4 regions of the Bacillus aquiflavi genome follow, and region 2 is predicted to be linked to each of the others. Evidence: riboswitches for the same ligand, from Rfam matches in the RefSeq annotation. Region 2 holds a riboswitch; each other region holds the start of a gene.
The links. Region 2 has a riboswitch for cobalamin ahead of K6959_RS13805 (hypothetical protein). Riboswitches for the same ligand answer to the same signal wherever they lie in the genome.

Region 1 (7,556 bases), 990 kb from region 2:
AATTGATAAGGTTGTATTTTTAAATATTTTTCAAGCATTTCAGGATTCCAAATAACAAAATAAATAATCGCAGCAATCACAGCACTTGTAAGCGTGAATAATGGGAAAATAATTTTCCATGTAATACCAGATATTAAGATCATTCCTAATAAAATAGCTAATATGACAAGACTCGTTCCAAAATCAGACTGAAGCATGATAAGGATTAATGGGGCACCTGTTGTGGCTCCCATTTTAATTAAAATAAAAAAGTCTGTCTTTAACGTCTTTTCACTATATTTCTCTTTGTGGGAGACAATGACTTTACTTAACGCCATGATTAAAAATACTTTCACAAGCTCAGACGGCTGGATTGAGCCAACCTTGTCAATCACAAACCAGCTTTTTGCTCCGTTAATAACTGGAGCTATACTTTCAGGTGAAAAGTGAAGAAATATTAATAAAAATAAGCCGAATCCGTATGCATACCAAGATAATTTTATGTACTGGTCACTGTTAAGAAACATGACTATTCCTATCATACAGGTGCCAACACCATACCAATAAACTTGCCTAATCAAAAAATTTTCATTGTATTGAGCAGATGTTTGGGCACTGTAAATTGAAAAGCAGCTAATAATAAAAAACAGCATTAAAAGCAATACAAGTGTCCAATCTATTCTTTCAGATAACCTATTAAGTTTTGCTATCGACACCCGATCCATCATGTCAACTCCAGTTCCAATGATAACAAAACAGCTTAATATAAAAGACGATTTTTCAAGTCCAATCGTTTCAAAATATAAAAAACGTAAGAAAAGCTTAACAAAGGAGAAAATTTTTTCTTCCTTTGTTAAAATTTTAGCTGTTAGTTAATATTTTAGCGCAAACAGTCATGAAAACTCACTTTTTATTTCGACAAAAAACGAGTAAATGATATTTCATCTTTAAATTGTAGACAAAGTCCATATTTGAAGCAAATCCAAAAAGACTACAGACGATTAGGACAGTCGTTCATAAGTTCCCTTTTCAACAATCTAAAATTATATTAAATAATTTAAAAACATTGTAGCAATCCCAAAGTAAGTGATTAATGAAAAAATGTCATTTAATGTCGTGATTAACGGTCCAGATGCGACTGCTGGATCAATATTAAAACGATATAAAATGAGCGGAATAATTGTTCCTGCTAACGTACCGATAATTAAAGTTAGCAGAAGGGAACTGCCGACGACAAGACCTAAAACAAGATTTCCTTGCCAAATGTACGCAATCATTGAAATTAAAGTCCCGCAAATAGCACCTATCATAACACCAACGCCAAGCTCACGAACAATGACTCGAGAAATCACTTTTTTATTAATGTCATTGGAGACGAGCCCTCTTACGATTACAGCGAGCGATTGTGTTCCTGTATTACCTGTCATTCCTGCAATCATCGGCATAAAAAAAGCTAAAGCAACAACCTTTTCTAACGTTGCTTCATATCTGCTAATAATACTTCCAGAAATAAGACCGATAAATAATAATAATATTAACCAAGGAAGACGGCGAGCTGCTGCAACAAACGATTTTGTGTCAAAGTCAATTGACTTACCTGAGGCAGAGAGCTTTTCAATGTCCTCGTTTGCCTCTTTAATGACAACATCAATAATGTCATCGACTGTAACAATCCCCATTAATACATGATCTTCATTAACAACAGGAATGGCTAAAAAATCGTACTTTTCAGTCGTTCTAGCTACTTCTTCTTGATCCGTAGTAACGGATACAGAAATAACCCGTTCATACATAATATTACGTATCACATCATTTGGCTCAGCTAGAAGTAGGTCTCGGTATGAAACAACACCGACTAGTTTACGGTTTTCGTCAATGACGTACAAATAGTTTAAAGATGAAGCAAACTCTGCAAATGTCTTCAGTTTATCAACCGCTTCCCGAACTGTATAATTATGGCGAATCCAAACGAAGCGATTGGTCATTATACGCCCGGCCGTCTCGGGTGGATAGTTCATCATATTTTGGACGATTTTAGACTCTTCCTTCTTCATCCCAGCTAGAAGAGCTTTTATTTTCTCAGGAGATAGCTCATCCAAAAGTGAAGCTAAGTCATCGTTATCCATTAAGTCAAGAACTTTATTCGACTTTTCAAGCCCGAGCTTATTTAATACATCGAGCTGTTCGGGCTGATCAAGCTCTTGAATAAGATCAACTAATAAATCAATATTTATATAAAGAAGGAAGCGGGCTTTATGTTTTTCTGGTAAATCATTATATATTTGGGCAATATCATATGGCTGTAATTCTTCCAAAATCGTTGTAAATTCTTTATGCTTATTTTCTTTTAATGCTTTAATAATGTAGAGTGTGATTTGATCTTCTGTCATATTTTTGATCATAGTTAAGCGCCCCCTTCTGCCAGATTTAGCAGACTACACAATGATTTATTGTATTCGTATTGCTCAAGATAAAATAAAATTTTATTTTACCACGATTTTCTCTAAAACTTTATGTATTTTTGGTACAATCATATTAATGAATCATTTCAATAGTTTCATTTTATATAAAAATGAATCTCTTTTTAAGATATTTTTCGTTTTTTTTGTTAATATAACTTTATTAGGCAGTTTCGTCTGAAGCTGTCTTTTTTTCAATAAGTGAAACTTCTAGCAGTTATGAAACGTCAATTTAAGTGACGGCAGTATTCATATTAAATTGTGAATTTACATAAAGTTTTATTTAGTGTTATGACTTCATTTCGTTAATACTTTCATATACAAGAATAATTTTCCCTTGAAATTTTATTTTACCACGGTTTATTTGTTCGGAGGTTTCGTAATTGAAAAAGCATAATAGTGATGTTTGTGATCTCGTATATATCTATTTAAATGAAAATAATCAATATATTTTGTCTCATGGAATTGAGTTTTTTGAATTTGCTCAAACAGTTCCGAATCCGCTCGGCAATATATTATTATTGAAGCACCAATTTGATGATGGCGATTTTAATATGCATACTTTACTTGAGTATGTCCCAAGCGAGCGGATAGAAAAGCTAATTAAGGATGACGTCTATGATTACGGTGACTTTTGTTGGCTTGATTTTGAAGAAGAAGACGGCTTAAATGAATTAACACAGCAAGAAATTGCAGAACTTTTATATTTAGGTCATTTAAAGCAGCATTTGCATACGCCTTTTTACAGTCAGTTAGGCAACCAATACGTATATTTAGCTCATGATGATGGCTGGTTTAATAAAACATATTATCGACATCTAGAAGATTTTTATTGGATGCTCGGCAGATTGATTCCTTCTAAAGTAGGAAAGCTAAAGTTTGAGAAAAGTTTATTTCGCATTGGAAAAAAGCGAAGCTATCCGACAATCCAGCAAGATACATTATTATCTTTGAGGGATATGATTAAAGAAGGAACGGTTATTTCTTTGAAAAAAGCGCTCCAAAATCGTAATCGAATTGAAATCCCGATGTGGGTAATTGGGGATTTTGCCAACATGGACGACATGTATGAAGTATATGAACAGGAATCTAATCATGAGTGTGATGCAAAGCTAGTATTTGATCGTAAATCGAAGGAATGGCGGATATACAGTAAATAAAATGAAGGCAAAAACGAACTTTTTAAAAAGGGATGGGATGTTTGTCACCATTGAAACTTGCCCTTTAGGGGCAAGTTTTCACATGAATCAAACGTTTGTTTAATGAAAAAGATGATAAACCGTCGATTGCGGATGCTGTTTTTCTTGCTCCCATTCTTCTTTTAATATTCCCATCCGGATCGAGTCATAATATTGACCGTTATAGTAACGGCATTTTCGCATTCTTCCTTCAACCATCATTCCGATTTTTTCTGCGGTACGCATCATCCGTGTATTTCCTGACCATGTCGTTATTCCTGCACGTACAATTGGTAATGTTAAAAATAAATAATCGATCCATAAAGCAAGTGCCTCTGTCCCATAACCACCATTCCAATAATCTGAATCGAAAATAACGATTCCAGCTTCAAGCCATTTAGATAGTTCGTCTTCCCAATAGTAGCTCACTGTCCCAATTACTTTCCCGTCCACTTCGATGACCATTCGATGTGGATAAATGGCTGTTAATAATGGCAATGATTGCTTCCGATACGTCTGAAAATCGAGATGTTTAAGCGGAAAATAAGGAGCATCCCACTTTTTCCACTCGGGATTCATTGTCCCATAAATATATGTCCAAAGAGTTTGCAAATCCTTTTCAGTTTTTCTTCGCAGCGTCACTTTTTTTCCGTGAATAATTGGGATAAAACTGTCCATCTTTTTACCCACTCCCTTTTATTGTTTTTATGCTATGGTAAACAATATTGTTGTTTTAGACTCATTTGTGTGAGACTATCGTTTCACATGTCTTTTCAGCTATGATGGAAAGGAAATACAAGTTCAATACAGCTTAATCTTATAATAGATTACAAAGATGGTCTATTGCAATTGTAGGGGGGTTTATCAATGGATCGAAAAAATAAACGTCTTGCTTGGGTTTACTTATTTATTGCAGGAATATCAGAAATTGGCTGGGCGTTTGGTTTAAAGTTTTCAAATGGATTTACAAGATTAATTCCTAGTATTATAACGATTGTGTTAATCATTGTAAGTTTTTGGATATTTTCTCAAGCGATGCGTGATATTTCTATGGGGACGGCGTATGCTGTTTTCACTGGAATCGGTGCAGTAGGCACAGTATTAATCGGGATCTTATTTTTGAATGAAGATGGCGGTGTTTTAAAGTTATTTTTTTTAACCTTACTGTTCGGCGGCATAATTGGTTTAGTGATGTCATCTTCAGATGAGCAAGAAACTAAGGTTAAAGGGAAGTGTTAAAACAGTGGCTTGGTTCTACTTATTAGTTGCTGGCTTTGGAGAAATTGGATTTGTTGTTTTTATGAAATATTCTGCAGGCTTTACAGTAAAGCGTTATACAGCTCTATCGATTATTTCGGCAATCATTAGTTTTTATTATTTGTCAAAGTCTTTAATAGACATTCCGATTGGAACGGCGTATGCTATTTGGTCAGCGATTGGGGCTGCAGGGAGTGTTTTATATGGAATGATTTTTTTTATGGAATCAAAAAGTTGGAAGCGCCTTTTGTTTATCGGAATGATTATTTGCGGCGGTGTTGGGCTGAAGCTAGTTAGTTCTTAATAAAAACTCCTGCTAGTTGTTAAAGTCTAAAGCTTTATGAATAAAAAATATTCCCCATAAACTTTATTCTCGTGTATAATTTGATCAAGCGGAAAATTTCATAATGATCACAGAGCTAGGTGTCTTCCTTTATTGAAGACTTAAAAGGGAAGTTGGTGAAAATCCAACGCGGTCCCGCCACTGTAAATGGTAGCAAGCTGCGATGTGCCCACTGTGCTTTTAATAAATGTATGGGAAGGGTGCGGCAAGCAATGACCATGAGCCAGGAGACCTGCCTATTTCTTGTGCACCAAAAACCTACGAGGATAGGGAGGTGTCAGTCGGCATATGATTATTTTTACAATGTTTTATAAAGACTCCGATTAACATCTCCATCAAGACGGGAGATGTTTTTTAATTGTCTTTACTATGGAAAAATAGGGAGGAACAGCATTGAAAAAGTATTATTCTTTTATATTCGTATTACTACTCTCATTCGGATTATTAGTTGGATGTAACTCCGCGGAAAAGCCGAAAGAGTCACAAAATGAAAAGCAACAAGAAACAAATGTTGGACAAAAGGAAGAAGCTTCATTCCCAGTTACGATTAAAGATGGTGATGGTAATGAGGTTGTCATTGAAGAAAAGCCAGAAAAAATTATCTCACTGATGCCAAGTAATACAGAAATCGCATTTGCTTTAGGTTTGGGAGATCATATTGTTGGTGTAAACGATTATGATAATTATCCAGAAGAAGCTTTGGAAAAAGAAAAAATTGGCGGAATGGATTTTAATATTGAAAAGATTATTTCATTAAAGCCTAACTTAGTACTAGCCCATGCTTCTAATTCAGAAAAGTCAGCAGAAGGATTACAACAGCTTCGCAACGCTGGGATTACAGTTCTTGTCGTAAATGATGCTCAAAATTTTGATAAAGTTTATGAGTCTATTCAAATGATTGGAAAAGCAACCGGAGAAACAGAAGAAGCCGAAAAAATAATTAAAGACATGAAAGATAAAGTTTCCGAGATTAAAGATAAGACAGCAAAAATTAAGGACAAGAAAAAAGTCTTTATCGAAGTGGCTCCTGCCCCGGAAATTTTCACGCCAGGGAAAAACACTTTTATGGATGAAATGATTCAAATTGTAAATGCTGAAAATGCGGCAAAAGAACAAGAAGGATGGGTTCAATTAACTGAAGAGGCAATTATTGAACTTAATCCAGATGTGATTGTCACTACATATGGATATTATGTAGACAATCCAGCTGAACAAGTATTAAGTCGTGAAGGCTGGAAAGATGTACCGGCTGTGAAAAATCAACAAGTAGTTGATGTTCACGCAGATATTGTGAATCGTTCAGGTCCAAGGCTGGCAGAAGGAGTAGAGCAGCTTGCAAAAGCGATTTATCCAGACGTTTTTAAAGAGTAATGAGATCTTTGCTTACACATTGGCAGGGCTGTTTCTTTTTACGGCAGTGTTATTAGGAATATCGATCGGGACAGTATCTGTTCCGATCGTGAATATTTTCCAAATCATTGGTTTCGAAGTGTTTCAGATAGGTTCAATTGAAATGCTCGATCCGATGTATGGAAATATCGTCATGAATATTCGCTTGCCTCGTGTTATTTTAGCTGGTTTAGTTGGAGCATCTCTCGCAATTGCCGGAGCGGCTTTCCAAGGTTTGCTACGTAACCCATTAGCGGATCCATATACGTTAGGTGTTTCATCAGGGGCTTCGGTCGGCGCGGTGATCGTTTTATTTTTTCATTTATCTGTGCCATTTTTAAAGGGCTTTACATTGCCGATTTTTAGCATTATTACTTCCATTGCGACGATCTTTGCCGTGCTCTTTTTTGCGCGGAAAGTGGATCGTTCGATGAAAGTGGAAACGATTATTTTAACAGGAATTATTTTTAGTTCTTTTTTAGGTGCACTCATCTCTTTAATGATAGCGTTAACAGGTGAGGAACTTCGGCAAATTATTGGCTGGCTTCTAGGAAGTGTGTCGATGCGAGGTTGGAATTATGTTGGCATTATTTTACCTTTCTTTATATTCGGTTCTTTATTACTCATGTTAAATGGAAAAGAATTGAATGCGATGTCTTTTGGAGAAGAACGGGCGCAACATTTAGGTGTAGATGTCCGTAGGCGGAAGATGACGGTGTTACTGGCAGGTTCGGTATTAACTGGGGCAGCTGTTGCTGTATCAGGGACGATTGGTTTTGTTGGTCTTGTCATCCCTCATTTGACAAGATTGTTATGGGGACCTGACCATAAACATCTTTTACCGTTATCCATTTTAACGGGCAGTGCCTTTTTAATCTTGGCAGATTTAGTCGCCAGAATGATTATTTCACCGATCGAATTGCCGATTGGTGTGATTACCTCTTTAATAGG
Region 2 (7,556 bases):
TTGATTTAAATCTAATAATAAGGATATGGACCGTATGGTGGATAACCAAACCCTGTTCCATAAATAGGATAAGGTGGAAAGTATGGACGTGGTCTAGCAAACGCAGCGCCTACTAATCCACCTCCAAGTAATCCTCCAAGTAAACCGCCGAAAAAAGGGCCGCCGAAGAAAAACCGACTATCATGTCCATGAGCAGGATAAGGACTTCTATAAGGATACATATGGCTACCTCCTTTTAATTCTATATGTTCCTCATTACTTAATATGCAGTTGTACCGTATTTCGGTTGGGCTAAAGCTGCCTGCCTAATATTTTGAAAAAAACAAAAAACGTTTGGACAATTCGGAACGGTATTCATATATTATTTTAAAATAATCATAGCATCAAGAAATGATACGATTTTATATCTTTATGCATCTGAATGAAATCCGGAAATAACTAAATTGACGAATACTTGATTAAAAATAATAATCCCAAAACCTAGAATTGCCAACCATGCAGTTTTTTCTCCTTCCCATCCCTTCCCTACTCTTAAATGCAATAATGCTGCATAAAATAAAAAGGTGATAAACGACCAAACTTCTTTTGGATCCCAACCCCAAAACCGACTCCAAGCTATTTGCGCCCAAATCATTGCAAATACTAAACCACCGAGAGCAAATAAAGGAAATCCGATAATTACGGCTCTATGTGTGATTTTATCCATCAACGAAATATTTACTTTTTGAGTAAACGGATTTAGTAATGAAATCACTTTATTTTTCCTTATAAACCGGATAAGTATATAAATGATCGCTAGAAAATACATGATGAGTTCAAAAAAAAATGTTTGTTTACTTTTTTGCTGAGGGTTAACTGTTTTTAATAAAAAGATGAGCCCTGTAATAAAGGAGATGGATAAGACTGCACTAGCAAAAGAAACTGTAATTACATGTATTGTTAACCATTTACTTTGTAAAGCTAATCTTAACAATTAAAACCAATCTATGACATTTTGGTGACGATAAATCACTTAAATTGCCACTATTATTTTTAAAAAATTTGAATAGAAATAAACGCTGAAGTTAAAAAACTTTTCATTTAAACGTATTCTTATGTTATATTGAAATTACAACTGAATATCGTGTAAAATTTGGTGCTCTCACAAACTTTTTGTGAAGAGCTTAAAAGGGAAGTCGGTGCGAATCCGACGCTGTCCCGCAACTGTTAATGGGAACGATTTCTCATAAACCACTGTTACGATTGTAATGGGAAGGGAGAAAGAGTGATGATCATGAGCCAGGAGACCTGCCAAGTTTAGTACACACCAGTTAACCTACGAGGATAGGAGGTGTTATGTGTGACTATGAATAGTATTCACCCTATTCGTATGATCACTGTACGACAAGCGAAAAAAAGGAAACATTTCAGGATAATGAAGAAATATAACATGGTACAACCTGTATGTAAATCCTTATCTATTTTTCGCTGTCTACAGTTGAACTATGTACATCATAAAGTCTAAATAACATCTTTTTAAATCTTTTAAAAAGGTGTTTTTTTATTGACGAAGAAAGGGTGAGATAGGTGACGATTGTTCCTGATTACGTGATCGAATTAAAATCGATTGTAATGCTTTCACAATTAGATGATAAAAGTGTGAATTTAATGAACTATGTAAACCGGTTAGAGAAATCAATTATGACTGATGACAATAAAACAATGGACAAGAAAGTTGAGTTAGACCGGCTTCATTTTGCATACAAACTCGTTTTAGATGAATTATTAGTTTTTAAAAAATAGAGTAATACAATTGAGAGAATGCTTTAACTGAATATAACAGCTATAAAGCATTCTCGATATTTTAATGGCTATTGTTTCGAATGGACTCATCTCTTTCTAAGACTGAGGTCTCACAGGTTATGAGCCTAAAGTTAAAAATAGCCTAAGAAATAAAATTGAAAAGGAGATTAAAAATGAAATTTACAAGTACAATTATTGGCTATCCATATATCGGAGAAAATCGTGAATGGAAAAAAACCGTAGAAGCGTATTGGGCAAAGACATTATCAGAGAAGCAGTTTGAAAAGTCAATGAAGGCGCTGCGTCTCGCAAATATCCAAAAACAAATAGATGCTAACGTCGACGTTGTAACAGTTGGGGATTTTACTTTTTATGATCGTGTATTAGATGTTGCAGTTATGTTCGGGATGGTGCCGAAACGTTTCAATTGGGATGGTGGAACCATTCATTTAGAAACATATTATTCAATAGCTCGTGGAAATGAGCAAGCGCTCGCTAGTGAAATGACGAAATGGTTTAATACGAACTATCACTATATCGTACCTGAATATGATGGATCAAACTTACGTCTCTACGAAAACATTCCACTTAAAGCTTATATAGAAGCGAGAGATGAATTGGGTATTTTAGGAAAACCTACGATGATTGGCCCCGTTACTTTTTATAAGTTAACAAAAGTAATGGAAAACATAAATAAGCAAACTTATCTATTTCAGTTGATTGATTTATATACACAAATATTGAATGCATTAGTCGCTGAAGGTGTTAAATGGATTCAATTTGAAGAACCTATTTTCACTACTTCGATTTCAGAAAAAGATATGCAGCAAGCCAAAGAGGTGTACAAACAACTTTCAAAAGCTGTTCCCCAAGCACAAATTCTATTACAAACTTATTTTGAAGCAGTAGAACATTATGAGACAGTCATCAGTTTACCTGTTGCAGGAATCGGATTAGATTTTGTCCATGGTTTTCAAGAAAACATTACTAATCTGAAAAGATGGGGCTTCCCTAAAGAAAAGATATTAGTAGCAGGAGTTATTAATGGGCGTAATATTTGGTGTACACCATTGAAAAGACAATTTGATTTTCTTACCGAGCTTAAAAGCCTTATTAGCTCGGAAAACTTATGGATACAACCATCCTGCAGCTTAATGCATGTTCCAGTAACGGTTGCTTCAGAATCCAAATTATCAGAGGAATTTAAAAATAATCTTGCTTTTGCTGATGAAAAATTACAAGAACTAAATTTTTTAAAAAACGCTCTACGTGAAGGCAGTGATTATTACAAAGATATTTTTAAACAAAATATAGATAACATCGCTAATTTAAATCATAGCCGCGATAGACAGCTTATTACTGTACATGAAGCTATACAACAAATAACTGAAAAAGACTTTAGCAGAAAGAAGCCGCATAAAATTAGAAAAGAGCTACAGCAAGAAATATTACAGTTACCATTGTTTCCAACAACAACAATTGGCAGCCTCCCGCAAACAGAAGAAGTCAAGAAAACAAGAGCTGAAATGAGAAAAGGCAAAATTTCTCGTGAGGACTACCGTACATTTATTCAATCAGAAATCAAAAAATGGATTGATTATCAAGAGAAGCTTGGCCTCGATGTATATGTCCATGGTGAATTCGAACGGACAGATATGGTGGAGTATTTTGGAGAAAAATTAAAGGGATTTGCATTTACTGAAAAAGCGTGGGTTGTTTCATATGGTTCTAGATGTGTAAAACCACCAATTATTTATGGTGATGTACAATGGATTGAGCCTATGACGATAGCTGAAACTGTTTATGCACAATCGTTAACAACAAAACCTGTAAAAGGGATGTTAACAGGGCCGAATACAATGTTAAATTGGTCTTTCGTACGAGATGATATCCCGAAAAAAGAAGTTGCCTACCAAATTGCCCTAGCAATTAGGAAGGAAGTACAAACACTTGAAAGAGAAGGCATTCAAATTATTCAAGTAGACGAGCCGGCATTAAGAGAAGGGCTGCCGCTAAAAGTCAACAAACAAACCTCTTATCTAGAATGGGCAATAAATGCCTTTAAGCTGGCAACATCGGAAGTAGCCGATGTAACACAAATTCATACCCATATGTACTACTGTGAATTCAATGATTTTATCGAACCAATTCGTGCATTAGATACTGATGTCATTTCAATTGAAACATCTAAAAGTCACGGAGAAATCATTGAAGCATTCAAAAATAACGATTACGAAAATGATATCGGACTAGGTGTATATGATATTCATAGTCCGCGGATTCCACAATTAAATGAAATGCAAGCAATCATTGATGAAAGCTTAAAAGTACTTGCAATAGAGCAATGTTGGATTAATCCCGATTGCGGCCTGAAAACAAGAAAAACAGCTGAAACTTTGGCTGCGCTCGAGAGAATGGTGGATACTGCTAAAATAATGAGGGAACGTTATAAGCAAGAAGTTTTGAATATGATTAACTAAGTTCAAAATTTGGTGGGAGATTCCCCCATCTCCCACCAAAACTTCTGACAAACACCCGTATTCATCATTACTTACACTTCGTTGTAAGCTCATGAACCTCCGCCTCGTTGAACGCCTTGACTAACAATCGTTTTCACCCAATCTAAGGAAATCAATTCAAATAAAACAATCTCAGTGAGAGACTCTTTAATCCCTCACTAATTAATATTTATACAAATCGGAATTTAATCTTTAATTGGCTCAAACCGTTCTACAAATAATGCTAAAGTTCTTGTCATGACACCTGTAGCTCCGGCTGTACCAAGGTCATAATCTTTATTTGTTGTTGCTGTTCCTGCGATATCAAGATGAACCCAGGGAGTATCCTCGGCAAATTCACCTACAAATGCTCCGCCCATAATTGCATGACCTTCGCGCCCAGGCGAGTTATTTAAATCTGCAATCTTACTATTTCTTACTCTTTCCTTGTCTTTTTCAAATAAAGGTAAACGCCACATAGGTTCATCTACTTCATAAGATGCTTCCAGTACTTGTTCAAACATAGCCTCATTATTTGTCAATACTCCAGTTGTATCTGCACCAAGAGCAACAATGACCCCGCCTGTTAAAGTTGCCACATCAACAAGATAATTTGCACCGTGATGCTTTGCATATGTTACTGCATCTGCTAAAGCAAGCCGCCCTTCAGCATCAGTATTTAATACTTCAATTGTTTTCCCGCTCAATGAAGAGATGACATCATCCGGTTTAAAGGCTGACCCGCTAACCATATTATCCGTAGCCGGAATAACCGCAACAACATTTTGATTAGGTCTTAACTCTCCGATAATTTCCATAGCGCCAAGAACGGCTGCAGCACCGCCCATGTCAGTTTTCATACCAACAATTCCATCCTTCGGCTTTAAGGAGTATCCTCCTGTATCAAAAGTCACTCCTTTCCCGACGAGTCCAATTACGTCTTTCCATTCATCCTTACCTTGATATTTTAAAACGATCATCTTTGGCGGTTGGACAGACCCTTGATTTACCGCTAAAATCGCCCCCATTCCAAGCTTAAGCATATCTTCTTTTTCCAGAATTTCGACTTCAAAGTCATATTTTTCCGCTAATTGTTGAGCATAGTTTGCCATATCTGTTGCGGTTAGCATATTACCTGGAAGATTGACAAGATTACGTGCTGAGTTTACTGCTTTTCCGTAAGTATAGCCAACTGTTAAAACTTCCTGAACTTCTGATTGATCAAAAGCTTCACAGTAAACAGTCATCTGTTTAACTTTTTTCTCAGGCTTATTCGGCTTTTGTTTGTAACCTTCAAATTGATAAGTCGCCATAGCAAAAGACTCACTTATTCCATAAGCAACATCTAAAACATCTACTTTCTCGCTGACAAAGGAATCAAGTAAAATAGACACATCCTCTAAGTTTGCCGCTTTTACTTCTTTAAATGTCTTACCGAGCGCTTCTTTCAGCTTATTCAATGATACTTTCTTTTTATGTCCTAAACCAACAATATAAAGCCGCTTTGCACCAATTTGACCAAAAGTATGTATCATCGTGATGCTTTTATTTTTTGCCGAAATATCCTCTGATTTAACAAGTTCTGTTAGTTTCCCACCAAATTGCTCATCAACTTTACGAAGGACACCATCAAATTTAATTGGCTGGTCGTAAAGTCCGATAATAAGGCACGAATGCTCCCTATGAAAATTTAGTTCTTTTGTCACAGTAAACAAAACCTTCACCTCCAACATAATAATGTTATTATAACAAAAAATAGCTTTTTATTTCGACTAACTAACGATCTTCTAAATAAAGAAAAAAACGAGGAAGTTTAGGCAGAATATGAACCTCTTCGAATGGGACGCGATCAACTTGCTGTGGCATCATACTTTGACATTGTTCAATAAATTCATAAACTTTCTCTAAATCTATCCCCCAATGAAACGGACGGTATTGCTGTAAATATTCATGGGCCACGCTCATCATTAAACGAGCTCCTTTTATATTGCCGTACTCATAATGATAAATTGCTACACTCATTTGTAATAATCCTTTTAAAAACAGATTATTTTTATCAGTCATCCATATTTCCTCAAGAAGATCATGGCAAGTATAGTAATCACCTTCATTAAATTTTACAAAGAACTCATAATATTCTATTGGATAATCATTCAATTCCCTTTCACCTTTTCGTAAGTAAGTCTTAAAAAGAGACTATTTGTTTAAAATGATTATTGCATAGTTAAGCAAATTAACAAAACTTTAATTTTTCATTCATTATTTATGTCATATGATTATCTTACAGTTAGTTAACCTTGATTAAAAAAAATGGTACACTGTATATAACAAAAGGGTGGTTAAAATATGGAGTTATTCACAAATTTCCCATTATGGGCATCGTTAACTGCAATTTTCTTTGCTCAGTTTGTAAAAGTCCCTATTCATTTCTTAACTGCTAGAAAAGTGGATTGGAAACTTCTTTTTAGTACGGGCGGAATGCCAAGTTCCCATTCTGCCGCTGTAACAGCACTTGTAACAGGAGTAGCACTTGAAGAGGGATTGAATTCTACCATCTTTGCTGTTTCAACTGTCTTTGCCATCATCGTCATGTTTGATGCAACTGGAGTTAGAAGACATGCCGGCGAACAAGCAACTGTTTTAAACAGACTTGTAGCTGATTTTAATAAATTTGTCGAAGAAGCAAAAATTTGGCAGCAAAAACCCGCTCAAGAAAAGCGTCGTGAATTGAAAAAACTTCTTGGACATCAGCCAATCGAAGTCTTTTTTGGCGGATTATCTGGAATACTACTTACTTTGCTGCTCCATTATTTAATTAAAATGTAGGTGACTGTCGATGAAAGTTATTTCTATTTGTCCAAGCAATACGGAAGTAATCGCCTATTTAGGATTAGCTGATCAATTGATCGCTGTTGATGATCATTCAGATTGGCCTCCCGAAATCATCGGACTTCCAAGGGTTGGTCCCGATCTCTCCATTAATATGGATTTAGTTGAACAATTAAAACCCGATATAGTACTCGCTTCATTAAGCGTTCCTGGAATGGAAAAAAATATTGCTGAACTAGAAAAGCGTAATATCCCTCACATTATTTTAAATCCACAAAGTTTAGCGGACATAGAAAATGACTTATTAGTTGTAAGTGAGGTACTTGATTTACCGGAAAAAGGAAAGGAAGTTGCACGCTCTTTTCGTGAACAATTTGCGGAATTAAAAGCTAAAAGTGAGGAAGCAGTTTATAAACCTTCTTTATATTGGGAATGGTGGCCAAAGCC
Region 3 (7,556 bases), 1.1 Mb from region 2:
AATATTATTAATGCTTTTTTTAGTAAAAAATCCAAAGAAAAAGGAAGAAGACGTTCTGCCGTTTAAAAGGTTTATTCAGAAAATTAGGCAGATTTTTGCTGATAATGGAAGATGGATTACCGCTATTTTTATCATTGGCGGGATTCTTATGTTCGTATTATTTGGTGTTCTTTTTTATTTATCTGGAATTTTAGAGGAAACTTATAAAGTGAAGGATGTCAAAAAAGGGCTATTATTAGCAATTCCACTCGGGGCATTATGTATCGCATCATTTACGGCAGGAAAATTGATTAAAGAAAATAAAGTTTTAATGAAATGGGTTACATTTGGCGGGATTTTATTACTAGGTAGCTCTATTGCACTAATAGGTCTTTCAGATAAGCTTTGGTATTTAATTATTATGTTCTTTATTAGCGGAGTCGGAATTGGCGTAGCCCTTCCGTGTCTTGATGCGATGATTACACAAGGTATAGCGAAAGACCAACGGGGAACGATTACCTCGATTTATAGTTCAATGAGATTTATCGGAGTTGCAGCTGGACCACCTGTTATTGCTTTGCTCATGAAAGGACAGGAAAAATGGATATTTTGGGGATTAAGCGGTTTATGCGTCTTAGCCGCGATTCTTTCCTTTAAAGCGATCCGTCCTGAACAAGAGGCCTAATGCAGATGATATTCCATTAGGCCTTTTGCTATTTAATATAGATCTTAATACCCCATCATAATAAAGACTCTACTTGATCTTTATTATTCAGCTGAAGGATTATAATTAATCGTTACTTCTTCTGCAAGGGGCCATCCAACACTACTGTTTATATACTCTGTTCCCTGCGAACGATCGATCAAATGTATAGGCCGACTGCCAAGACCTAAACCGAAGAGGGGTTGTGTTAAGTTTTTTGACGTAATTTGTTAATCTGATATTTTGTTGATTAATAAGCAATTTTATTTCCTGATTATTTCATTTAAGAAGGTATTATTGTTGACTTGAATTTAAAGAGGAATCCCCCGCACTATTGGTCATCATTCTTTTTCCTGACTTTGAGGCAGGGGGTGAAAATTCCGATTATGATTGCTCATCTGTTGAAAAATGGTCAACAACAAACCCAGTAATGATTTGGTTAAATAGCTGCCAATTTTTAAAGGGCAATTGGTGGTGTGCTTTTTTAATAAAAGCAGCTTGAAATGAAGTCACTCTCCGATAAGCTCGAATATGCTGGTTTGTGAAATCTTTTGCGCCATAAATTAATAGTAAAGGGATTTTTAATTGAGGCAGTCTGTCCACGCATGAAAAGTGCAATGAACGATTATAAAAATCAAACCATACTTTTCGGTTCGCTTGATCCATATGCTCTTTTAACATATTGCGTAAATTCGGCTCTAATGTATGAGCAGCGGCAATTGCAAATTTAATAGCACTTGGAAAGTTTTTTATAAAATACATTCCGATTTGATGCTCATACCGTAATACAGCTGATCTTATTTCTGGAAATCCGCCCGCCAAAATTAGCCCTAAAGTGCGGTCTTGATAAGAAAGAGCAAATTCTTGGGCGACACATCCTCCAGAAGAATAACCACAAATGACTGCTTTAGCAATTGATAAATGATCTAATAACGCCCGAATCTCGGAGGCGAAATTTTTCATCGTTACATGTTCTAAAGCACCGGAAGTGTCTCCATGACCGCTTAAATCGGGAGTTAAAATCCGAAAATGTTTACTGAGAGAGTATTGATGATAAAATACTTTTCGGCCCATTCCAGGAGGATGAATAAATACGAGCGGAATTCCTGTACCTTTATCATCAAAAAAAATATTTATTTTATTATATTGAAAATAGGGCATTTTTACTACACCTTCCTAACTACAAATGGTCTTCATTAATATTTCCTAATTTAAGTTAAAAATGTGATGAAATCTCATCATTGTTGTCCTTTTATAAAAAATCCCTATTTTAACAACATTATCTTTGTTTTATTTTTTGCAAAGCTTCATTGTCTTTTTACTGAAGTATGATAAAATACACAATATATTGATTTGAAATTAAAATTTAATACTATATATTGAAAACTGACAAGAGTTGGTGTCATTCGTGACTTAATAGGGAATCCGGTGAAATTCCGGAGCTGTCCCCGCAACTGTAAGTGCGGACGAAATAAGAAATCCACTGTACATGCTTTCAAAGGAATGTATGGGAAGGTCTTAAAGTAGAACGATGCACAAGCCAGGAGACCTGCCAAAGCTTGTTTTAAGTTTCGATTCTTCGGGGATTGAGAAGATGAAACGATAGTACAAATTTGAATTGATGTCTTTTTTACTATCGTTTGATCCGCTCTGACCCGAGCGGATTTTTTTATTTTCAATGACTATGAATATATATTTTAGGAGGTTTTCTTTATGACTGTAAAAGCTCCAATCGATGAAGCTTTTATTACTTGGATGAAAGAGCTTGATTCTGTTCAACAAAGCTTTCCACATTTAAACATTACTTCATTAAAGGAACGAGCGGAAATCATTTGGGAACAAGTAAACAGAGAAAATATGGATGAGTTTTGTCATCTTCTTGTTCTTGAGTGCGTGGCAAATATGAGCGAACAGGAGCCCGATTGGACATTTGTTGCAGCACGAATTTGGCTGTTGCACTTGTATGAAGAAGCGAAAACAAATCGGAATTCAACGTCGTCAACTTACGGTTCTTTTTTTGAATTAATTTCAATTTTAACAGAGAAAGAAATTTATTCCCCTTCCCTCTTAGAAAATTATGATAAAGCAGAAATTGATGCTTTAGGAGAGGAAATTGATCCGAAGAAAGATGAATTATTCACCTATATCGGTATTCGCATGCTTTCTGACCGCTATTTAGCTAAAGATCGACGCGGGCATATTTATGAGCTTCCACAAGAACGTTTTATGGTGATTGCAATGACGTTAATGATGCATGAAGAAAAAGAGAAGCGACTTCATTTCGTCCGTGAAGCGTATTGGGCTCTTAGCCATCTTTATATGACAGTTGCAACTCCGACATTAACGAATGCAGGTAAGCGTTGGGGACAGCTTTCAAGCTGCTTCATCGATACGATTGATGATAGTTTGCAAAGTATATATGACACCAACACAGACATTGCAAATTTATCAAAAAACGGCGGCGGGATCGGCGTTTATTTAGGAAAAATACGGAGCCGCGGTAGTGACATTAAAGGCTTTAAAGGAGCGTCCTCAGGTGTGATCCCATGGATGAAATTATTAAATAATACAGCTGTTAGCGTTGATCAGCTAGGACAGCGGAAAGGAGCGATTAGTGTTTATTTGGATGTATGGCATAAAGATATTTTCTCGTTCCTTGATGCTAAGTTGAATAACGGAGATGAACGTTATCGAACTCACGATTTATTTACTGGGATATGTATTCCAGATTTATTTATGGAGCAAGTTGAAAAGCGTGGCGATTGGCATTTATTTGACCCGCATGAAGTTCGGTCTGTACTCGGATTTTCATTAGAGGATTTCTATGATGAAAAACGCGGTGAAGGTTCATTCCGTGAAAAGTATTTCCAATGTGCCAAACATCCACTTCTTTCAAAAGAGACCGTCCCGGCAATCGAAGTCATGAAGAGAATCATGAGAAGCCAGCTTGAAACAGGTTCTCCGTTTATGTTTTATCGAGATGAAGCGAATAGAAAAAATCCTAACCATCATCTCGGAATGATTTACTGTACGAACCTTTGTACAGAAATCGCCCAAAACCAAAGTGAAACAAATGTATGTAAACAAGTTGTGAAAGACGGAAAAATCATTGTTGAAAAGCAGCCTGGAGATTTTGTCGTTTGTAATCTCTCGTCTATTAATCTAGCAAAAGCGGTTCAAGATGACGTGTTAAAACGTCTCATTCCGATTCAAGTTCGCATGCTTGATAATGTAATCGATCAAAATGATATTCCTGTTTTACAAGCAAAGCTTACAAATCAAAAATACCGTGCAATTGGACTTGGAACGTTCGGGTGGCACCATCTTCTCGCAAAGAAGAATATAAAATGGGAAAGTGATGAGGCAGTTAGTTACGCCGACACTCTTTATGAGCAAATTGCCCACTACACGATTGAAGCAAGTATGGAGCTTGCAATTGAAAAAGGCGCATACCCAGTTTTTAAAGGCTCTGATTGGAGTACAGGAGATTATTTTACAAAACGAAATTATTGTAGTCATCACTCTACTCTTCCTTGGGACAAGCTGAAGGAAAAGGTGAGCGAAAATGGAATTCGCAACGGTTATTTAATGGCTGTTGCCCCAAATGCTTCAACAGCGCTAATTGCAGGCAGCACTCCGAGTATTGATCCGATTTTTAAAAAGTTTTATTCAGAGGAGAAAAAAGATTATAAGCTTCCAGTCACTGCGCCTGATTTATCAGAATATACGACTTGGTACTATAAATCGGCCCATTTAATTGACCAGCATTGGAGCATAATGCAAAATGCGAAACGCCAGCGCCATATTGATCAGGCAATTTCCTTTAATTTATATATCCAAAACACGATCAAGGCGAAAGAATTGCTAGCCCTCCATCTCGATGCTTGGGAAAGCGGTTTAAAATCAACCTATTACTTACGTTCCACTTCATCGGAAATTGAAGATTGCGATTCGTGTTCTAGTTAAAAGTGAAAAGGAGAATGAATCATGACTGAAAAAGTAATTAAAAGACCCATCACAAACAAAACAGCTCCAAATAGAGCGACAGCCATTATTAATGGGGAATGTTCAAATATTTTAAATTGGGATGATGTCCAATATAAATGGGCTTATCCTAAATACAAAAAAATGTTAGCAAACTTTTGGACGCCATTTGAAATTAACATGTCTCAAGATATGAAGCAATTTCCTACATTAACAGCTCACGAACAAGAGACGTTTTTAAAGACGATCGGTTTGCTTGCAATGCTTGATAGCATTCAAACAGATTATGCCGGCAAAGTTGCGGATTATTTAACAGATTCAAGTATATCTGCATTAATGATTATACTAGCACAGCAAGAAGTAATCCATAATCATTCCTACTCGTACGTCTTATCAAGTCTTGTGTCAAAACAAAAACAAGACGAAGTGTTTAAATTTTGGCGGACTGAACCAATTTTACAAAAACGAAATGATTTTGTTACAAACGGTTATAAACATTTCACTGAACATTCAACAGTCGAAAACTTCTTAAAATCGATCGTATTTGATGTTGTGCTCGAAGGATTATTTTTTTATTCTGGATTCGCCTTTTTTTATCATCTTGCACGAAATCAAAAAATGGTCGCAACGAGTACGATGATTAACTATATTAATCGAGATGAACAAATTCATGTTGACTTGTTCGTGAAAATTTTTAAAGAAGTGCTTGTTCAATATCCACAATACAATACGAAAGAATTAGCAAATTTTTTTGAAGAAACGTTTGTTAAAGCAGCTGAATTAGAAATCGAATGGGCGCGGTATATTATTGGGAATAAAATCCCCGGCATCATTTTGCAGGATGTTGAAGACTATGTAAAATTTTATGCTAACGTTCGCTGTAATCAACTCGGCTTTAACCGTCCATTTGAAGGGTATCGGACAAATCCGCTGCGCTGGATTATCGCTTATGAAGAAGTCGATTTAGGAAAATCAGACTTTTTCGAGCAAAAATCACGGCAATATGTAAAAGTGAATAATGTTGATAATGGTTTTGATGATTTGTAGTAAATAATGAAAGAAAGCCCGTTGTCGCAACGGGCTTTGGATTGTTGATCTCTCACTTGCATTCGTCGCTCTAGTTACTTCCGCCTCAATTGACAAATTTTTTTGAAAAACTTATCAAGCATTCTGATTCGGCGTTTCAATGATCACTTCAAGCGCTTTATTAATATCTGTTAACGGCTGTTGACAGGCAAAATTTTCACAAATATAAATCGTTGTCTCTGCAATCTTCTCATATTGACCCGCAAATGGAGATACATGCTCCAAACGCTTTGGATCATCTGTATTTAAGACGATCGTCTCTGGTAAAAATTGTTTTCTCACTGTTGTCAGCATTTCCATGACGTCCGGATTATTTCCAAGAATAACAACTTCTTTTAGCCCCATTTCCATTAGTAATATACTTTGGAGAAAATAAGTGAAGCTTGCTCCATAGCTTGATACATCTTGTTCAAACGTCGTCAGCATTTTCTCCGTCATTTCGCGCCATTTCATCTCTCCCGTTAAATGAGATAGCTTAATAAGCTGAACGGCCGCAACACTATTTCCTGATGGAAGAGCCCCGTCGGCAATTTGTTTTTCCCTCACAAGAACAGCCTTTGCCTCTTTACTCGTAAAAAAGAAACCGCCTTTCTCATCATCCCAGAAGGAATCTTTCATTCGTTCCGCTAACCGAAGTGCTGTTTGTAAATAGTGAACTTCAAAAGTTAATTCATACAGTTCAATAGCCGCCCAAAGAAGGAAAGCGTAATCATCTAAATATGCTTCATACTTTACTTCTCCCTCACGATATCGTGCCATTAAACGGTCATGTCGGAACATCGTATTTTCGATAAAAGAAAAAGCTTTTTCTGCCAGCTGACGATATTCTTCCTTGTTAAATACTTTGGCCGCTTTCGTAAGTCCAGCAATCATCAGTGCGTTCCAGGAAGTTAACACTTTATCATCAAGATGAGGTCGTGCTCGCTTTGAACGTTCCTCAAACAACCGCTGTCGCGCTTTTTCAAGTTGCTGTTTTCCTTCTTCAACTGTAAAGCCGTATTTTTCTGACACGCTAAGTACATTCGTATGTATCAAATTGGGAATGTTTTTTCCTTCAAAATTCCCATTCTCCGTTATATCATACAGATCACAATAATACGGACCGAGCTGTTCGCCAAGTATTGAGATGACTTCTTGTTTTGACCAAACGTAATATTTCCCTTCTATTCCTTCACTATCTGCATCAAGTGCTGAATAAAAAGCCGTGTGCTGATCAGTCATTTCTTTTTTAATAAATTGAATGATTTCCGCAACTATTTTTTCATATGTATCTTTTTTCGTTACTTGATACGCTTCACTATAAACATATAGAAGAAGAGCGTTATCATATAGCATTTTTTCAAAATGAGGAACTAACCACATTTGATCTGTCGAATAGCGGGCAAAACCGAAGCCGACATGATCATAAATTCCCCCATTTGCCATGCTATCAAGTGTTTTCTCGACCATTTTAAGCGCAAGCTCAGCGTCTGTCCACTTATAGTAACGTAGCAAGTACATTAAATGATGAGGAATCGGAAATTTTGGTGCTCCCCCAAAACCACCGTATATACTGTCAAAGCTATTTGAAAGCTGCTCATATGTTTTATGAAGAATACGTGCTGAAAGCTTTTTCGTTCCCGTCCGTTTTGCCGCTTGCTGTAATGATTCGGTAATTTGCCCGGCAACAGAGTCAATTCGCTCACGCTCATGATGATACTTATCAGACAATTGTGTAATGGCATCAACAATACCGGGACGACCGTAACGGCTTTCCTTCGGAAAATACGTCCCGGCATAAAATGGCTTTAAATCCGGCGTCAAA
Region 4 (7,556 bases), 1.4 Mb from region 2:
TCATGACGATCGCTTCAAGTTTGAAATCATGTATAGCCAGTTTGAAAGGTGCTGAAGCAAGCTTCAGTAAATTAGCAGCAATAACTTCATGTACTGATGCTACTCGTGCCTTTCACGAATGTATGTTGGAAACAAGAGAGATTGTTGACGACTTACAGAAACGACTAGCTTTTTTAGAGCGTGAAGAACCTCAATATAAAGGAAATTAGGGGGGAGATATTTTGGAGATTCCAGATTGGCTCGATATTATTACCCGGTCATTTATTATGTTAGGTCTTTTATTTTTATTAACAAAGTGGCTTGGAAAAAAGCAATTATCTCAACTTTCATTTTTCGAATATGTAGCTGGAATTACGATTGGAAGTATTGCAGCAGAAATATCAACTGGGTTAGAGAGAAACTTTTTACATGGAATTTTCAGTTTGCTTGTTTGGACAACAGTCCCGTTTTTAGTTGCGGTTATCGCAATGAAGAATAAAAGTATTCGTGATTTTGTTGAAGGTTCAGCAACTGTATTTATTAAAGAGGGTAAAATTTTAGAGGATAATTAAAAAAAAGAAAAGTATACAACAGATGAGTTAATGGAACTGTTAAGGAAAAAAAATGCGTTTAATGTGTCCGATGTAGAATTTGCTGTTTTAGAGGCAGATGGCAATTTAAACGTATTATTAAAAAAAGAAGCTCAACCGATTACACCAAAGGATATTCAACTGTACGTTCCACCTGAAAAGGAACCGCAAACTGTTATTATGGATGGGGAAATATTAGATGAGCCTTTATCTAATAGCGGCTATAATCGAGGGTGGCTTCATACGGAACTTGATAAATTAGATGTAACAGTTGAAAATGTATTTCTTGCCCAAATTGATTCGTATGGACAATTAACTGTTGATTTATTTGATGATAAAATTCAAGTTCCGGCACCACAGGAAAAACCTTTGTTATTAGCGTCTTTGAAAAAATGTCAAGCAGATCTCGAGTTATTTGCACTTGAAACAGAATCAAAATCCGCACAATTCATGTATACAAAAAATGCTGAAAAACTAGAGAAAATGATTCAAAAAATTAATCCGTACTTAGTCAATTAAAAAGGACGATAAAACAAGCTACTGTTTTATCGTCCTTAGACTGTTGACAAACGTTCGCATTTATCGAAACCTTGCACTTCGTTGTAAGCATTTATTTTATTTGCTTGTTCCCCGTTGCTCGGTGCCTTGTCTGACAAGCGTTTTCCAACGAGTCTAAGGACATTATCAACTTTGTTTATAAGCTAAGGTTAAAACACAAGCTCAGGCTGTTTCATCTTTTAATTTGCTTTGTCTTTAACTTAATGGTGACGGTTGAAGAAATAGACCACTTTGTGGTAACTGAGAAACAGCCTTTTGAAGTTTTTCTTCACTTTGGACTAAGGCAATTCGTACATAACCTTCACCAGATGGTCCGAATGCAACGCCAGGGGTAACAACAACATTTGCTTTGTCAATCAGGGTAAAAGCAAAATCAGTTGAATTCCATCCTTCAGGAATTTTCCCCCATACAAACATTCCTCCTTCTGGTGCATCAACGTTCCAACCGATAGAACGGAGTCCGTTAACAAGTAAGTCTCTTCGTTTTTGATAAACGATGCGATTACTAGTACATATCGTTTTTGCATGTCGTAAAGAAGTAGCGGCTGCCTTTTGAACAGGAAAAAAAACACCATAGTCTAAATTCGACTTTAGTTGGGCGAAAGCTTTGATCATATCTTTGTTACCCATTAAATATCCGATTCGTGTCCCAGCTAAATTTAACCCTTTTGAAAGCGAATTGATTTCCATTCCAACTTCCTTTGCACCTGGGACAGATAGAAAGCTCACTGGCTTTTTACCGTCATAATAAATTTCAGAGTAGGCAAAATCGTGAAGAACAATAATATTATATTTTTTCGCAAAAGCAACTAATTCGACAAAAAAGCTTTCAGTTGCAAGGGTAGGAATTGGATTCCCCGGATAATTTAAAATAATCATTTTTGCTTTTGCGGCAATTTCTGCTGGGATTGCTTTTAAATCTGGGAGATAGTTGTTTTCTTGCAATAACGGCATTAAATAACATTCAGCGCCAGCCATTGCTACCCCTGTCGCATAAGCAGTATATCCGGGATCAGGAACAAGAATGTAATCACCGGAATTTGCAAATACCATCGGTAAGTGAACGAGTCCGTCTTGTGAACCCATAAGTTGTAACACTTCATCTTTTGGATTTAAAGATACATTGTACGATTCTTTATAGTAGTCCGCAACTGCTTCAGCAAACTCATCTATACCAGATAGTGTATAACCATACTGGTCTTTTTTTACTTCCTCCGCTAATTCATCCATAATAAATTGAGGTGGAGATAAATCGGGGCTACCGACACTTAAATCGACAATGTCACAACCCTGTTCTAGCTTCTCCTTTTTATAAGCAGCTAATTTACTAAAAATTGATGGTTTAAATGCTTCCATTCTTTTTGCCAACTGAATCTCCAATTAAAATACCTCCATTATTTGAATAATTATGAATTATTTTTAATTTATATTAACATATTTCGTCCTTTTTAGCGATGAAAAAATGAATGCACGCATTTAAAAAGAAGGGGGAAGCTCCTTCTTCTTTAGACTGTTTATATCCGATTATATGAACGTTGTTTCTAGCTTCGTCTCGTATTCTGAGAGGAGAGAAGATGCTAATTATTTGACTTGTCTGCAAGGTGAGAAGAGGAACTCCTCTTTTTAAAGATGAAAAAGCTGCGGAATGGTGACAAATGTAAATCCATCTTCCTGCAGTTTAGGAATAATGAGCTCTAATGCTTCTACTGTTCCAGATAAATCTTGAGTCCAGTGGCCGCCATCATGGAAAAGCACAACAGCTCCAGGATGAATATGATTAAGGACATTATTTTTAATTTGTTCTGCAGGAAGTTGTTTCCAATCATTGGAATCAACAGACCACATAACAGTCGTTAAATTTAATTTTCCCAACTCAATCGTTTGCTCCCGCGTTAATGATCCAAATGGAGGTCTAAATAATTTAGGTTTAATTCCGACAATTTTGTTCAATGCCTTTTCTGTTTCTGCAATTTCCCATTTCATTTGTTCTACGGTAGCTTTACCTAAATTAGGATGCCAATACGTATGATTTCCGATTGCATGACCTTCCTGAGCAACTCGCTTTACAATATAAGGATATTTTGAAACTTTAGCCCCCATCATAAAAAAGGTTGCCTTTACGTTATATTTTTTTAATACATTCAAGATTTGTGGTGTGTACTTTGCACTAGGACCGTCATCAAATGTAAGCGCAATTTTGTTCCCGATACCACGGATCACGACGATATTAGGGAATTCTTGCTGTAACCTCCAAAAAGAGACAGGCTTTTGCACCTGGACGGTTAAATTTGAGTGATGTTCAGGTTGTTCATTCTCGCTAACATGAGTTTCACTTATAGGTTCGGGTTTTTTTCCTGTCCATCCAGATAAGATCATAATAAAAGATAAAAAAATAATAAAAATACAATTTTTTTTCTTCATCCATTGACACCCCTTTTACAAACTTTCTTCTTATTTACTTATTATTAGTTTAAATTTGCTGTTCAATGTATCTTTTTATCAAATCTGATTTTTTATGATATAATGTTATTTCGAGTTTTTTATTTATGATCACGTTCTTAAGGCTTACGTTTAAAGAAATGCATGTTAAGGAGGATAGCATGGAAAAGAGAACAACGTTTCAAGCTTTTTCTAATTTCAGGCTTGATCAATCAATTATTGTTTGTTTATTACTCCTTTTTATCATTAGCTTAATTACTGTATATAGCGGTTCTGGTCAATATGCGCCAAGTGACCCTTACTTTTTTTTGAAGCGCCAAATTGTATGGTACATTATTGGACTTATCGTTTTAGGTGCAGTTATGACTTTTGATTATGAGTTATTGCCGAATTTTTCGCTCATTTTATATATTATAGGAATTGTGTTATTAATTGCGGTATACTTTTTCGGTATTGAGAAGAACGGTTCCCAACGTTGGCTTCAACTAGGAGGATTTTTACTTCAGCCATCAGAATTTATGAAAATCTTCCTTATCATCCACTTGGGGGCTCAAATAGATAAATTTAAGAAAAATTATCAAAATTCGTTCAAAAATCATTTAAAGCTTACGGTAACTTTATTTGCTTGGAGTATCCCACCGCTTTTACTTATTTTGAAACAGCCAGATTTAGGGACCTCATTGGTGATTATATCAATTGTATTCTCGTTGTTATTTGTTGCGGGTGTTTCTTTTAAAATTTTACTTTCGTTAATTGGGATCGGTTCATCTGTAATTGGTTCATTAGTTTATTTGCATTTTTTTCATTTTGATTTCTTTTCTAAAATGATTAAACCTCATCAACTTGAAAGAATCTACGGCTGGCTTGCACCTGAACAATATGCTTCAAGCTACGGCTACCAACATTTACAAGCAAAAACAGGTATCGGGGCTGGTCAAATGACCGGGCTTGGTTTTATGAATGGGGTGCAATCGCAAAGCGGCAGGGTGCCAGAAGTACATACTGATTTTATTTTTACTGTAATTGGTGAAGAATTCGGATTTATCGGTGCATCCATCTTAATAAGTATTTACTTTATTTTATTTTTCCGCATGATTTCAATTGCTTTAGAAGCAAATAGTGAGTATGGTACTTACATTATAACTGGGGTCATTGGTTTGTTAGCTTTTCAAATTTTTCAAAATATTGGGATGACCGTCGGTTTAATGCCGATAACAGGATTAGCCTTACCGTTTATTAGCTACGGAGGCAGTGCACTTTTAACGAATATGATTGCACTTGGACTCGTTTTGAATGTAAGAGCACGAACGAGAAAGTTTATGTTTTCTTCGTCATAGTTTCTTTTCTTATTTTTATTAAAAAGATTCATTTTTATCGTCCTTGATGTATATGATAACAATGTGAGAAAAAATCACTTGGTACGGGCATACCAAGTGATTTTAAAAAAATGTCTTATTTTTAGTTTACAAGCGCAACGATTAAAGAGAGAAAAGTGACGATGAAAAACAAAAATGTAAAGAAAACAAAGTAAATTTTGTTCATCTTTTCACCCCCTTTTATTTATGTATATGCATGTTGTTTTATGACATTCTTTTATTAGCAATATTTGTATAGTGAATATGTACTATTTTTCGTCCTAAAAAGGGCGTTTTTTTCTTTTTGTCATTTTCTTCGCTGTTAAAATAGGCATGATCATATAAAAACAATAATTGACATCATTTTCTGTACATGCTAATCTAGTTTTTATATTTCAACAATTAAATATTAGTTGGAATCAGGTTCCTTGAAAGAATACTTTCGAGGATTAAAAGGGAAGTTCGGTGAAATGCCGACACGGTCCCGCCACTGTGAAAGGATAATGCGCGGCAAAAATACCACTGATCGTTAGATTGGGAAGGTTGCTGCTCACAAATGATCCTTAAGTCAGGAGACCTGCCTGTTTCAGCAACACTGATAACCTACGGGAAATAGGGAGGTGTTATATAATATGTCTGACATTTATTTAGCATTTCTAATTTTCTATGTGAACAAATTAGGAGTGCTATTTTATTTGCAATAAATAGGGGAGTTGAATTTTAGAATGAAAAGTATTAGCGATCAAGCAAAAACAGTTTCTCAATCTCGAACGTATTTAACAGACCTCGTATTACCATCAGATACGAACCATCATGACACAATTTTTGGTGGAAAGGTAATGGCTTATGTAGATAAAATAGCCTGTATCGCAGCGATGCGCCATTGCCGTAAGCCTGTTGTTACCGTTTCAACTGATTCTTTTGATTTTTTGGCACCTATTAAAGCAGGTGAAGCGATAAGTCTTGAAGCATATGTTGCCTGGACTCATCGCACTTCAATGGAAGTGTTTGTTAAAGTAGAATCAGAAAATTTATTAACAGCTGAGAAACGATTGACTTCCCGTGCTTATTTGACGATGGTTGCGTTAAATGATCAAGGAAGGGCTGCATCTGTTCCACATGTGATTCCAGAGACCGTTGAGGAAAAGAGACAGTACGACCAAGCTTGGGAACGTTACAAAATAAGAATGAAGCGAAAGGAAAACTCAATCGAGTAGAGAGGAAAGTTATTTAACTTCCCATCCCTCTCACACCACCGTACGTACGGTTCCGTATACGGCGGTTCAACTTATATTGCAGTATGAACTTCTAAGTAATAATCTAAGGCAAAGGGGATTCCTCTTTGCTTTAGGCGTTTATTTGATAATGCTGTTTGAACAACTTTCGATAGCCCTATGTACCGATATCCTTTTCGGCAATAGGTCAGTCCTTTGGCTTCTTCTTCAGGTATACCCAATTGAATAAGTGATTGGATTCGCTTCTTATTACTTTTCCATTGTTTCCAAATGATGACTCGTAACCTAGAGCGCAATTTCGCATCAGTAGTTGTGAGTATCTTTTTCAACTTCGCGATTTTAAAGTAGTTCACCCATCCGTAAATAACTTGTCTTAATTTCATTATCCTGTTATTTAGGGAGATTCCTTGGTTGCGTTTCGTTAGCTGTTTTAGCTTTCTTTGGAATTTCCGTACCGAATCTTGATGCGCTCGTGGTTGATATTTTTTCGTATGCGTATCATAATAGAATCCAAATCCTAGAAATTTCGTATTTCCTGGTCTTGATATTCTACTTTTCTCTGCGTTTACGATTAACCCAAGTTTCTTTTCGATAAAATTTGTGATAGATTTCATGACACGATTGGCTGCTTTTTCACTTTTGACGAAGATGATGCTATCATCCGCATCTCTGACGAAATTTAGATTTCTTGCTTCTAATTCATTAAGCATGATGTTGCTTAATAGCGGACTCAGGTTACCACCTTGCGGTGTTCCAATGGGAGTGTTTTCACGTTTCCCATTCACCATTACTCCACTTGTTAGATATTTTCGTATGAGTGATATGACATCGCCATCCTTGATTGTATAAGAAATTATTCTCATTAACTTATCATGATGGACAGTATCAAAGAAGCGTTCTAGGTCAATATCAATTAACCACGTGTTGGTTTCTGCTGACTTCTCACGATAAACCTTATTCGACCAGTTTTCTTTATAGGGGACTCCTCAACTGTTCGTGAGACCTCCCAAGGTAAGACATTTATCTTTCCTCTTTTTATCTGCCTGATTTACTTCACAGAGTTACGCACATCTTTTGGACTTTGACTTGTTTAGTAGTCTTATCCTTCTGTAAAGCCTTGGTATCAGATTTCTGTTCGTCAGACCAAGATTTTGGTACACGCTTCCTTCAGCTCTTGCCTCACGACAAGCACCTTGCGCTTCCCTAGTGGTTGGATGATGTGTTCCCCCACAGTGGACTTGCACCACCTAGATAAATGCCATGCCTGGCACACTAATAAAAAGCCAAAGGCTAATAAATGACCTTTGGCCGTATACTGTTAACAACCGTTTCATTTTTCGTCTATAGGCTTTAACAGCTTGAGAAAATGATGTCTTAAAATTTTCGATTTGTATACAAAA

Region 1: it holds a riboswitch for cobalamin, as region 2 does, so the genes downstream of both, K6959_RS00100 (ABC transporter substrate-binding protein) here and K6959_RS13805 (hypothetical protein) in region 2, are expected to answer to the same signal.
Region 3: it holds a riboswitch for cobalamin, as region 2 does, so the genes downstream of both, K6959_RS08300 (ribonucleoside-diphosphate reductase subunit alpha) here and K6959_RS13805 (hypothetical protein) in region 2, are expected to answer to the same signal.
Region 4: it holds a riboswitch for cobalamin, as region 2 does, so the genes downstream of both, K6959_RS07215 (acyl-CoA thioesterase) here and K6959_RS13805 (hypothetical protein) in region 2, are expected to answer to the same signal.

Annotation. Positions count from the first base shown of each region.
Region 1 covers NZ_CP082780.1:11,210-18,765, forward strand. Annotated here, with positions in the region: gene K6959_RS00070 (FtsW/RodA/SpoVE family cell cycle protein) at 1-704, opposite strand, end outside; gene mgtE (magnesium transporter) at 1,023-2,381, opposite strand; gene K6959_RS00080 (hypothetical protein) at 2,822-3,598, shown strand; gene K6959_RS00085 (GNAT family N-acetyltransferase) at 3,698-4,294, opposite strand; gene K6959_RS00090 (DMT family transporter) at 4,484-4,855, shown strand; gene K6959_RS00095 (DMT family transporter) at 4,821-5,177, shown strand; cobalamin riboswitch at 5,278-5,471, shown strand; gene K6959_RS00100 (ABC transporter substrate-binding protein) at 5,610-6,587, shown strand; gene K6959_RS00105 (FecCD family ABC transporter permease) at 6,550-7,556, shown strand, end outside.
Region 2 covers NZ_CP082780.1:2,830,792-2,838,347, forward strand. Annotated here, with positions in the region: gene K6959_RS13795 (hypothetical protein) at 12-221, opposite strand; partial or broken gene ccsA (cytochrome c biogenesis protein CcsA) at 410-961, opposite strand; cobalamin riboswitch at 1,117-1,309, shown strand; gene K6959_RS13805 (hypothetical protein) at 1,567-1,782, shown strand; gene metE (5-methyltetrahydropteroyltriglutamate--homocysteine S-methyltransferase) at 1,956-4,262, shown strand; gene K6959_RS13815 (leucyl aminopeptidase) at 4,487-5,995, opposite strand; gene K6959_RS13820 (DUF309 domain-containing protein) at 6,057-6,437, opposite strand; gene K6959_RS13825 (divergent PAP2 family protein) at 6,627-7,106, shown strand; gene K6959_RS13830 (cobalamin-binding protein) at 7,117-7,556, shown strand, end outside.
Region 3 covers NZ_CP082780.1:1,742,540-1,750,095, reverse strand. Annotated here, with positions in the region: gene K6959_RS08310 (bacillibactin exporter BcbE) at 1-664, shown strand, start outside; gene K6959_RS08305 (alpha/beta fold hydrolase) at 1,067-1,843, opposite strand; cobalamin riboswitch at 2,063-2,253, shown strand; gene K6959_RS08300 (ribonucleoside-diphosphate reductase subunit alpha) at 2,396-4,648, shown strand; gene K6959_RS08295 (ribonucleotide-diphosphate reductase subunit beta) at 4,670-5,713, shown strand; gene K6959_RS08290 (thioredoxin domain-containing protein) at 5,828-7,556, opposite strand, start outside.
Region 4 covers NZ_CP082780.1:1,454,920-1,462,475, forward strand. Annotated here, with positions in the region: gene K6959_RS07190 (DUF1657 domain-containing protein) at 3-209, shown strand; partial or broken gene K6959_RS07195 (DUF421 domain-containing protein) at 219-1,088, shown strand; gene K6959_RS07200 (LL-diaminopimelate aminotransferase) at 1,323-2,507, opposite strand; gene K6959_RS07205 (polysaccharide deacetylase family protein) at 2,751-3,548, opposite strand; gene rodA (rod shape-determining protein RodA) at 3,728-4,903, shown strand; cobalamin riboswitch at 5,326-5,519, shown strand; gene K6959_RS07215 (acyl-CoA thioesterase) at 5,647-6,138, shown strand; gene K6959_RS07220 (reverse transcriptase domain-containing protein) at 6,210-7,070, opposite strand.